2 regions of the Streptomyces sp. NPDC017225 genome follow, and region 2 is predicted to be linked to the other one. Evidence: riboswitches for the same ligand, from Rfam matches in the RefSeq annotation. Region 2 holds a riboswitch; the other holds the start of a gene.

Region 1 (4,739 bases), on a different contig from region 2:
GCGGCTGGCGAAGCTGGTCTCCGAGGGGCTCGAGGAGCTTCCCGAGACCGTCTGACGGACAGCAGCACCGAAAGGCCCGCCCGGGACCGCCGGGCGGGCTTTTTGTTTCCCCATTTCCACCTCCCCCCCTTTACGCTTTTCGCTTCCGTCTTTTCGGGCAGCAGAGAACAGCCCCCCGAATCGCCTTCTCTTTATATACGGCGCCCGTGTTAATGCCGCAGGCTCGGCATGTTTACGGGACGTTGCGAATTCCTCACACGCGCCGTCCGTTCGCCGCCGGAGGCGAAACGCAGCCGGTGCCCCGGCACCGACCGCTCCGTGTGCAGCGCCATGAGCGCCCGCGCGCGCTCGCCGTCGCCCCGGGCCACCGCGTCGACGACCGCGCCGTGCTCCGCCCAGTACTCCACCGGCCCGGCCGGCGCGTCCACGACGTACATCCAGGCGATCTTGTGGCGCAACTGGGTCAGGAGCGCCGTCAGTGAGGGGCTGCCGGCGGCCTGGGCGAGGGTGTCGTGGAACCAGCCGCCCAGGGAGCGCAGGTCCTCGCTGTTGCCGTGCCTGGCGCGCTCCTGCCCGAGCCTGACCAGCCCGCGCAGCACTTTGAGGTGTGCGTCGGTGCGGCGCCGGGCCGCCCGGGAGGCGCCGAGGGGTTCGAGGAGCGTGCGGGTCTCCAGCAGGTCGGCGGCCTCCTGCTCGGTGGGTTCCGCGACGCACGCGCCCGCGTGCCGCCGGGTCACCACGAAACCCTCGGCCTCCAGCGTGCGCAGGGCCTCGCGGACCGGGACGCGGGAGACTCCGTGGCGTCGGGCGAGGAGTTCCTCGGTGAGCCGGCTGCCGCGTCCGTGGACGCCGGCGACGATGTCGTCCCGGATCGCCGTGCACACCGAGTGCGCCGGAATTCGCATACCCGACCTCCGCCTTAATCCCCGTGAAACGTCGACGATTGACGCGTTTTCAGTGACTCTAGGCCAGTCGAGCGGGTATTCCGACGGCGGGGCGGATTCCATGGGTAATTTTTGGACAGCGACGCGGCCGCCGGCAAAGGGAAACGCGAAAGCCCCGGCTCGGGGAGCCGGGGCTTTCGGATGTCGTGCCGTCCGTCGTCAGAGACGCGTCACAGGTCCGTCGGAGACCCGCCGGAGGCCCGTCAGAGGTTCACGCCGTGCGAGCGGAGATAGGCGACGGGGTCCAGGTCCGAGCCGTACTCGGGGCTCGTGCGGGCCTCGAAGTGCAGGTGCGCCCCGGTGACGTTGCCGGTGGCGCCGGAGAGGCCGATCTGCTGGCCGGGGTCGACCGACTGGCCCACCGAGACGCCGATGGACGACAGGTGGCCGTACTGCGTGTACGTGCCGTCGTGCATCTTGATGACGACCTGGTTGCCGTACGCGCCGCCCCAGCCGGCCTCCACGACGGTGCCGACGCCGACCGCGTGCACGGACGTGCCGCCGGCGGCGTGGAAGTCGATGCCGGTGTGGCTGCCGGAGGACCACAGGGAGCTGCCGGCCTGGTAGGCGGTGGAGACGTAGGAGGCGGTGATCGGCGACACGAAGGTGTTGAGCCGCTCGCGCTCCGCCTGGCGCGCGGCGCGCTCCTTGGCCTCGCGCGCCTCCTCGGCCGCCTCGGCGGCCCGCTCGCGCGCGGCCTCCTGGGCCGCCTCACGGGCGGCCGCGTGCAGGGCGGCCTGCTTCTGCGCGGTGGCCTGGGCGTCGATCTCGTCGGCTATGGAGTCGCCGATGGTGATGACCGGGGTGAGTCCGCTCTGCTCCGCCTCGGACTCGGCGGCGAGCGCCGGAGCCGCGAGGGTGCCGACGACGCCGGTGGTGGCGAGGGCCGCGACCCCCGCCGCGCGGGCGGTGGTGCGGTGCACCCGGCTGGGACGCCGGTGCTTCCCGGTGGCGCGCGTGAACGCCATGTGGAGGCTGGTCCTTTCCTTCCCTCTCGCCTACCGGGTTAGCTGACGGGTTCGGAGGTGGAAGGTCTCCTACGGGCCCCCTCGCTGCGCGCGCGGGCGTCCGATTCACCCCAGGGACTGCGATGGGTCCCCGGCTCCCCTGGCTCGCGCCGTAGGGGGACTCGGCGATGACTGTCCGGTGCCGCGGGTGCGGCGCACTGCCTGACGAACAGCCCGGACGACGCTAAACGCGGCTGTCTTCAATCCTCAAACGCAACCGGCTTTTTGTAGCGCACGCCACAGGGCAGACGGGCAGTCAGTCCCTCAATTCGGACAAACTTCGGCCCTGGTGACACTCCGGTCACCAGGGCCGCCGCGCGCGGTGCCGCTACTCGGCCGACACGACGGTGACTTCACCGATGCCGAGGGCCTCGACGGACTCCTTGATCTGCGCCGCGTCGCCGACGAGGACCGTCACCAGGCGGTCCACCGGGAAGGCGTTCACGACCGCCGCCGTGGCCTCCACGGTGCCCGTGGCGGCGAGTTGGCGGTAGAGCGTGGCCTGGTAGTCGTCGGGCAGGTGCTGCTCGACCTGGTCGGCCAGCGTGCTCGCCACGGCCGCCGCCGTCTCGTACTTCAGCGGCGCCACACCCACCAGGTTCTGCACGGCCACGTCGCGTTCGGCGTCGGTGAGTCCCTCCGCGGCGAGCTTGCGCAGCACCGTCCACAGGTCGTCCAGGGCGGGACCGGTGTTGGAGGTGTCCACCGAGCCGCTGATGGCGAGCATGGCGGCGCCCGTGCCGTCGGGCGCGGAACGCAGGACCTGCCCGAACGCCCGTACGCCGTAGGTGTAGCCCTTCTCCTCGCGCAGGACGCGGTCCAGACGCGAGGTGAGGGTGCCGCCGAGGCAGTAGGTGCCGAGCACCTGCGCGGCCCACACGCGGTCGTGCCGGTCGGAGCCGGTACGGCCGATCAGCAGCTGCGTCTGGACGGCGCCGGGACGGTCCACGATGACGACCCGTCCGCTGTCGTCGGCGGTCACCGGGGGCACGGGACGCGGCTCGGCGGCGGAACCGGTCCACGCGCCCAGCGTGTCGCCGAGCAGCGCGTCGAGGTCGACGCCGGTGAGGTCGCCGACGACCACGGCGGTGGCCGTCGCGGGCCGGACGTGCTTCTCGTAGAAGGCGCGTACGGCCGCGGAGTCGATGTTCGCGACCGTCTCCTCGGTGCCCTGGCGCGGGCGCGACATGCGCGTGCCGGCCGGGAACAGCTCCTTGTAGAGCTGCTTGGCGGCGCGGCGGGCGGGGTTGGCCAGCTCGTGCGGGATCTCGTCGAGCCGGTTGCGGACCAGCCTTTCGATCTCGCCGTCCGCGAACGCGGGCGCCCTGAGGGCGTCGGCGACCAGGCCGAGGGCCTTGGCGAGGCGCGAGACGGGCACCTCGAGGCTCAGCCGGACGCCGGGGTGGTCGGCGTGTGCGTCGAGGGTGGCGCCACAGCGCTCCAGCTCGGCGGCGAACTCCTCGGCGGAGTGCTTGTCGGTGCCCTCGGAGAAGGCGCGCGCCATGATCGTGGCGAGGCCGTCGAGGCCGGCCGGCTCGGCGTCGAGGGGTGCGTCCAGGTTGACCTCGACGGCGACGACCTGCTGGCCGGGACGGTGGCAGCGCAGCACGGTGAGGCCGTTGTCGAGGCTGCCGCGCTCGGGGGCCGGGAACGCCCACGGCTTGGGCTCGCCGGCCTGCGGCTGGGCGTGGAATTCCATGGTGGCGAGCTCGGTCACTTGGCCGCCTCCTCGTTCTCGTCGGTGGCGTCGTTCGCGACGTCGGCTTCGTGGTCGTCGGCGTCGTCGGCGTCGTCGGTGGGGGCGGTCGGCTCGTAGACGAGCACCGCGCGGTTGTCGGGGCGCAGGCGGGCCTTGGCCACCTCCTGGACCTCCTCGGCCGTCACGTCGAGCACCCGCTGTACGGCGGTGAGGGCGAGCTGCGGGTCGCCGAACAGGACGGCGTACCGGCACAGTTCGTCGGCGCGGCCCGCGACCGTGCCCAGGCGGTCCAGCCACTCGCGCTCCAACTGGGCCTGGGCGCGTTCCATCTCCTCGGCCGTGGGGCCCTCCTCGGCGAACCGGGCGAGCTCCTCGTCGATGGCGGACTCGATGACCGGCACCTCGACGTCACCGGACGTCTTCACGTCCAGCCAGCCCAGGGAGGGCGCTCCGGCCAGCCGCAGCAGGCCGAAGCCGGCGGCGACGGCGGTGCGGTCGCGGCGTACGAGCCGGTTGTACAGCCGGGACGACTCGCCGCCGCCCAGCACGGTGAGGGCCAGGTCGGCCGCGTCGCACGCGCGTGTGCCGTCCTCCGGCAGGCGGTAGGCCGCCATCAGCGCGCGGGCCGGGACCTCCTCCTCGACGACCTCGCGCAGCTCCCCGCCCATGACGTCGGGCAGCGAGCCGTCCCGCGGGGGCTGCTTGCCGTCGTGCGAGGCGATGGAGCCGAAGTACTTCTCGACCCAGGCGAGCGTCTGCTCGGGGTCGATGTCGCCGACGACCGACAGCACCGCGTTGTTCGGCGCGTAGTACGTGCGGAAGAACGCGCGCGCGTCCTCCAGCGTCGCCGCGTCCAGGTCGGCCATGGAGCCGATCGGCGTGTGGTGGTAGGGGTGCCCCTCGGGGTAGGAGAGGGCGGTCAGCTTCTCGAAGGCCGTGCCGTAGGGCACGTTGTCGTAGCGCTGGCGGCGCTCGTTCTTGACGACGTCCCGCTGGTTCTCCATCGACTCGTCGTCCAGGGCGGACAGCAGGGAGCCCATGCGGTCGGCCTCCAGCCAGAGGGCGAGCTCCAGCTGGTGGGTGGGCATG
Region 2 (4,739 bases):
GCGCAGCAGCTGGTTGTACTTGGCGACGCGCTCGGAGCGGGCCGGGGCGCCGGTCTTGATCTGGCCGCAGTTGGTGGCGACGGCCAGGTCGGCGATGGTGACGTCCTCGGTCTCGCCGGAGCGGTGGGACATCATGCACTTGAAGCCGTTGCGCTGGGCCAGCTCCACGGCGTCCAGGGTCTCGGTCAGCGAACCGATCTGGTTGACCTTGACGAGCAGGGCGTTGGCGGCGTCCTCCTCGATGCCGCGGGCCAGGCGCTCCGGGTTGGTGACGAACAGGTCGTCGCCGACGATCTGGACCTTGTCGCCGAGCTTGCCGGTGAGCACCTTCCAGCCGGCCCAGTCGTCCTCGAACAGCGGGTCCTCGATGGAGACCAGCGGGTACGCCTCGACCAGCTCGGCGTAGTACTCGGTCATCTCGGCGGCCGAGCGGTCCTTGCCCTCGAAGGTGTAGACGCCGTCCTTGTAGAACTCGGACGCGGCGACGTCGAGCGCGAGGGCGATCTGCTCGCCGGGGGTGTAGCCGGCCTCCTTGATCGCCTCGAGGATGAGGTCGAGGGCCTCGCGGTTCGAGCCGAGGTTCGGGGCGAAGCCGCCCTCGTCTCCGAGGCCGGTGGCCAGGCCCTTGCTCTTCAGGACCTTCTTCAGGGTGTGGTAGACCTCGGCGCCCCAGCGCAGGGCCTCGGAGAAGGACTCCGCGCCGATCGGGGCGATCATGAACTCCTGGATGTCCACGTTCGAGTCGGCGTGCGACCCGCCGTTCAGGATGTTCATCATCGGCACCGGCAGCAGGTGCGCGTTGGGGCCGCCCAGGTAGCGGAAGAGCGGCAGGTCGCTGGCCTCGGAGGCGGCGTGGGCGACGGCGAGCGAGACGCCGAGGATGGCGTTGGCGCCCAGCGAGCCCTTGTTGTCGGTGGCGTCCAGGTCGGACATGGCCTGGTCGATCAGGCGCTGCTCGGTGGCGTCGTAGCCGACGAGCTCCGGGCCGATCTGCTCGATGACGGCGAGGACGGCCTTCTCCACGCCCTTGCCCAGGTAACGGCCCGCATCGCCGTCACGGAGTTCGACGGCCTCGAAGGCGCCGGTGGAGGCGCCGGACGGAACGGCGGCACGACCCGTGCTGCCGTCGTCGAGGCCGACCTCGACCTCGACCGTGGGGTTGCCTCGGGAGTCCAGGATTTCCCGGGCTACGACGACGTCGATGGACGGCACGAGCATCTCCTTCTTCAATGTGACGCTTAGGTGTGACGCGCGGGCCCACAGGACCGCAGCGGCTCTGCGGGACCGAGCCTAACCGGCTCCGGGCGATCGGCCAGCCGATCGCCCACCCGCTGGACAGAACCGAGAGTAAATTGTTTCCGAACGGAACAAAGACGTTTCCGGAAACCGGGGCGGGCCGGGGCGTGAAGCCCGTCCGGGCCGGGGCGTCAGAAACCCGTCCGGGCCCGGGCGTGAAAAACCCGTCCCGGTGCGTACGGGGGAACACGCACCGGGACGGGAGCTGGGGGCCGCTGCCTACTTGAGGTGCAGCTGCTGGCCCGGGTAGATGAGGTCGGCGTCGTCGACGATGTCGTCGTTCAGCTCGAACACCTTCGCCCAGCCGCCCTTGACGTCGTGCTCCTCGGCGATCGAGCTGAGGGTGTCGCCCTCGACGACCTTGTACTCGCCGTCACCCTTCTCGACCTTCTTGCCGGTCGGGGTGGTGACGGTCTTCTTCTCGGGGGCCGGGCGCTCGTCGGAGCGGGAGGCCTTCTGCTCGGTGGAACGGTCGGCCGTGGAGCCGCCGCCCTGGCTCTGCGAGCTCTCGGAGCTGCCGGAACCCTCGGAGCTGCCGGAGCTCTCGGAGGAGCCGCTGTCCTGGCTCTCGCCGGAGCCGCCGCCGGTGTACGCGGCGCCCGACAGGCCGGTGCCGCAGACCGGCCAGGCACCCTTGCCCTGGCCCGCGAGCACCTTCTCGGCGATCTCGATCTGCTGCGCCTTGCTGGCCTGGTCGGCGGTGGAGGCGTACTGCGTACCGCCGTAGCCGGCCCAGGTGGAGGCGGAGAACTGCAGACCGCCGTAGTAACCGTTGCCGGTGTTGATGGACCAGTTGCCGCCGGACTCGCACTGGGCGACGGCGTCCCACTCGGAGGCGGTGGCGGCGGAGGCGTTGCCGGCCGCCATCAGCGGGGCGGCGACGGCGGCACCGGTGACGCCGGCGACGGCGATGACACGGGTGGCCTTGGACGGGCGGCGGTGCTTGCCCTTGCCGGAAAACAGCATGGTTGATCCCCTCACCGACGCCTGCGAGGTGAGCTGTCGGGTTCGGGCCGGTTGAGTTGCCCGGCCGGGTTCCTCGCGGAACTCGGCTCCACCCCTAGCCGCTCCGGCTCAACTGCCCGGTGCGGCACTTACCTTGGGTCCCCCGCTCCTGCCTTCGGCGCTTGCGCGACGACTGTTCCCGGACGGCCGCTGGCAGGATTCGGCGTTGCGGCAGCCGGGGCCCGCGATGGCGAGCGGTCATGACCGTAGACACGCGCGCCGCGGATTTTCAAAGACGATCACGGCTTCTGAGACCTATCTCTCACGTGATCCAAAACGGACATACGGTCTCTAACCATGACGCGAACTGGCCCTACTTTTCGCCCGATTCGCCCCTGACCGTGAGCGTCTGACCGGGCAGGATGTGGTCCGGGTCAGCACCCACGACCTCCTTGTTGCCGGTGTAGAGCGAGCGCCACCCGCCGTCGAGCTCAAGGGAGTCGGCGATACCCCAGAGACTGTCGCCGGAACGCACGGTGTACGCGCCGTCCACGACCTCTCGCGCCTGCCCCTCTCCGCGCGAGGCGTGCCGTCCGGACGACTCGGCCGTACGGCCGCTCGCCACACCCTCTTCGGCACTGCCGCCGCGATGCCGGCCCTCACCGGACTCACCGGTGTCGGTGAGTGCCGAAGAGCCGCCGCTCCGACCCGACTTGTCCCGTTCACCGACCTCCGGAGAGGCTGTGGGTGAATTGTCGGCCCTCTGTGGATCGACACTCTCCGCGGAGCCGGATTCAGTGGATCTGTCGGACTTGGTCGAATCGTCCTCACTGCCCGACGAGGAGTCAGGGGTGGGCGAGGCGGACGACGAAGGGGACGAAGCGGACTCCTCGGGCGCGGGTTCCGCCGACTTCGTCGAGCCGGTCGACCCGTTCGAGCCGGAGGAGCGGGTCGAGCCGGAGGAACCGGACGAGTCGGACAGGCCGGGCGAGCCGGGGGCGTCCGACGTCCCCGAGGTGCCCGAGCCCTTCGACGAGCCGTCACCCGTCGAACCCGCGCCGCCGCCCGCGGACCCCGAGTCGTCGCCCAGGCCCGCGAGCAGACCGCAGGTCGGCCAGGCGGCGATGCCCTGGTCCGCATGCATCTTCTCGGCGACGGCAATCTGCTGGGAGCGGCTGGCCTGGTCGGCGCTCGGCGCGTACTCCAGGCCGCCGTAGCTCTCCCACGCGTCCTGGGAGAGCTGGAGACCTCCGTAGTACCCGTTGCCGCTGCTCTGGCTCCAGGCACCGCCGGTCTCGCACTGCGCGACCTGGTCCCAGTTCGCCCCGTCGGCCGCGTGGGCGCCGGTGGCGCCCAGGAGCGGGATCGCGATGGCGGAGCCGGTCACTCCGGCGGCGACGACCAGGGCGGGAGCCTGGCGGGGGCGACGGTGACGACCGTTCCCGGAGAGCATGCGACGACCTTTCGGAGACAACGGGGACCGCGCGGCGGTGATGCTCGGCGCCACGCTGATTCGTGAACGTATAGGCAGATGATCGCTTGTCACAAGTTCATGCCGCGCAGATCACGTGAAGATCACAGAGTTGAGCGCGTGTCACTTTTGCATTGGTGACGAACCGTTGCCCGCCGATGACGACGGGACGGGTGTGAACGACACGGGCAAGGTGCGCAGACCGCGCATGATGAGCCCGCCGCGCCAGCGCAGATCGGCCGGGGCCGCGTCGAGGCGCAGGTCCGGGAGGCGGGTGAGCAGCGTGGCGAGGGCGGTCTGCCCCTCCAGCCGGGCGAGCGGGGCGCCGAGGCAGTAGTGGATGCCGTGGCCGTACCCCAGGTGCTGGCTGTCCCGGCGGGCGAGGTCGAGGGTGTCCGGGTCCGTGAACCGCTCCGGGTCCCGGTCGGCGGCGGCGAGGACGACCAGTACGGGGTCGCCGGCCGCGATGTCCTGCCCGCCGATGGTGAGCGGCCGGGTGGCGAAGCGCCAGGTGGCCATCTCCACCGGGCCGTCGTAGCGCAGCAGTTCCTCCACGCCGGTCTCCAGCAGGGCGCGCTCGCCGGCGGCGAGGGACGTCTGGAGCCGGGTCCGCTGTTCCGGGTGGGTGAGCAGGGCGTACGTGCCGTTGCCGATCAGGTTGACCGTGGTCTCGAAACCCGCGAACAACAGGATGAAGGCCATCGCCGCCACCTCGTTCTCGGTGAGGTGCTCGCCGTGGTCGGAGGCGCGGATGAGCGCGGAGACGAGGTCCTCGTCGGGGCCGGGCTCGGGCGGCAGCGCCGCGCGCTTGCGGTGGATGAGGTCGGCGAGGTAGCCCCGCATCTTCTTCACCGACCGCGCGACCCCGCCCCTGGGCCCGCCACCGTGGCGGATCATCATCCCCGCCCAGTCCCGGAAGTCGTCCTGGTCCTCGCGGGGTACGCCGAGCAGATCGCAAATGGCGTAGATGGGCAGCGGGAAGGCGAACTCGTGGATCAGGTCTGCGGACCCCGTGCCGGCGAACCGG

The links. Region 2 has a riboswitch for cyclic di-AMP ahead of ACH4NX_RS17065 (transglycosylase family protein). Riboswitches for the same ligand answer to the same signal wherever they lie in the genome.
Positions count from the first base shown of each region.
Region 1: another riboswitch for cyclic di-AMP. It lies ahead of ACH4NX_RS20705 (M23 family metallopeptidase); the one in region 2 lies ahead of ACH4NX_RS17065 (transglycosylase family protein).

Region 1 covers NZ_JBIRNE010000009.1:99,645-104,383, forward strand. Annotated here, with positions in the region: gene ACH4NX_RS20695 (HPr family phosphocarrier protein) at 1-55, shown strand, start outside; gene ACH4NX_RS20700 (GntR family transcriptional regulator) at 210-905, opposite strand; gene ACH4NX_RS20705 (M23 family metallopeptidase) at 1,148-1,912, opposite strand; cyclic di-AMP (ydaO/yuaA leader) riboswitch at 1,925-2,089, opposite strand; gene ACH4NX_RS20710 (M16 family metallopeptidase) at 2,280-3,668, opposite strand; gene ACH4NX_RS20715 (pitrilysin family protein) at 3,665-4,739, opposite strand, start outside.
Region 2 covers NZ_JBIRNE010000006.1:330,252-334,990, reverse strand. Annotated here, with positions in the region: gene eno (phosphopyruvate hydratase) at 1-1,212, opposite strand, end outside; gene ACH4NX_RS17065 (transglycosylase family protein) at 1,516-2,262, opposite strand; cyclic di-AMP (ydaO/yuaA leader) riboswitch at 2,266-2,432, opposite strand; gene ACH4NX_RS17060 (transglycosylase family protein) at 2,615-3,694, opposite strand; gene ACH4NX_RS17055 (cytochrome P450) at 3,836-4,739, opposite strand, start outside.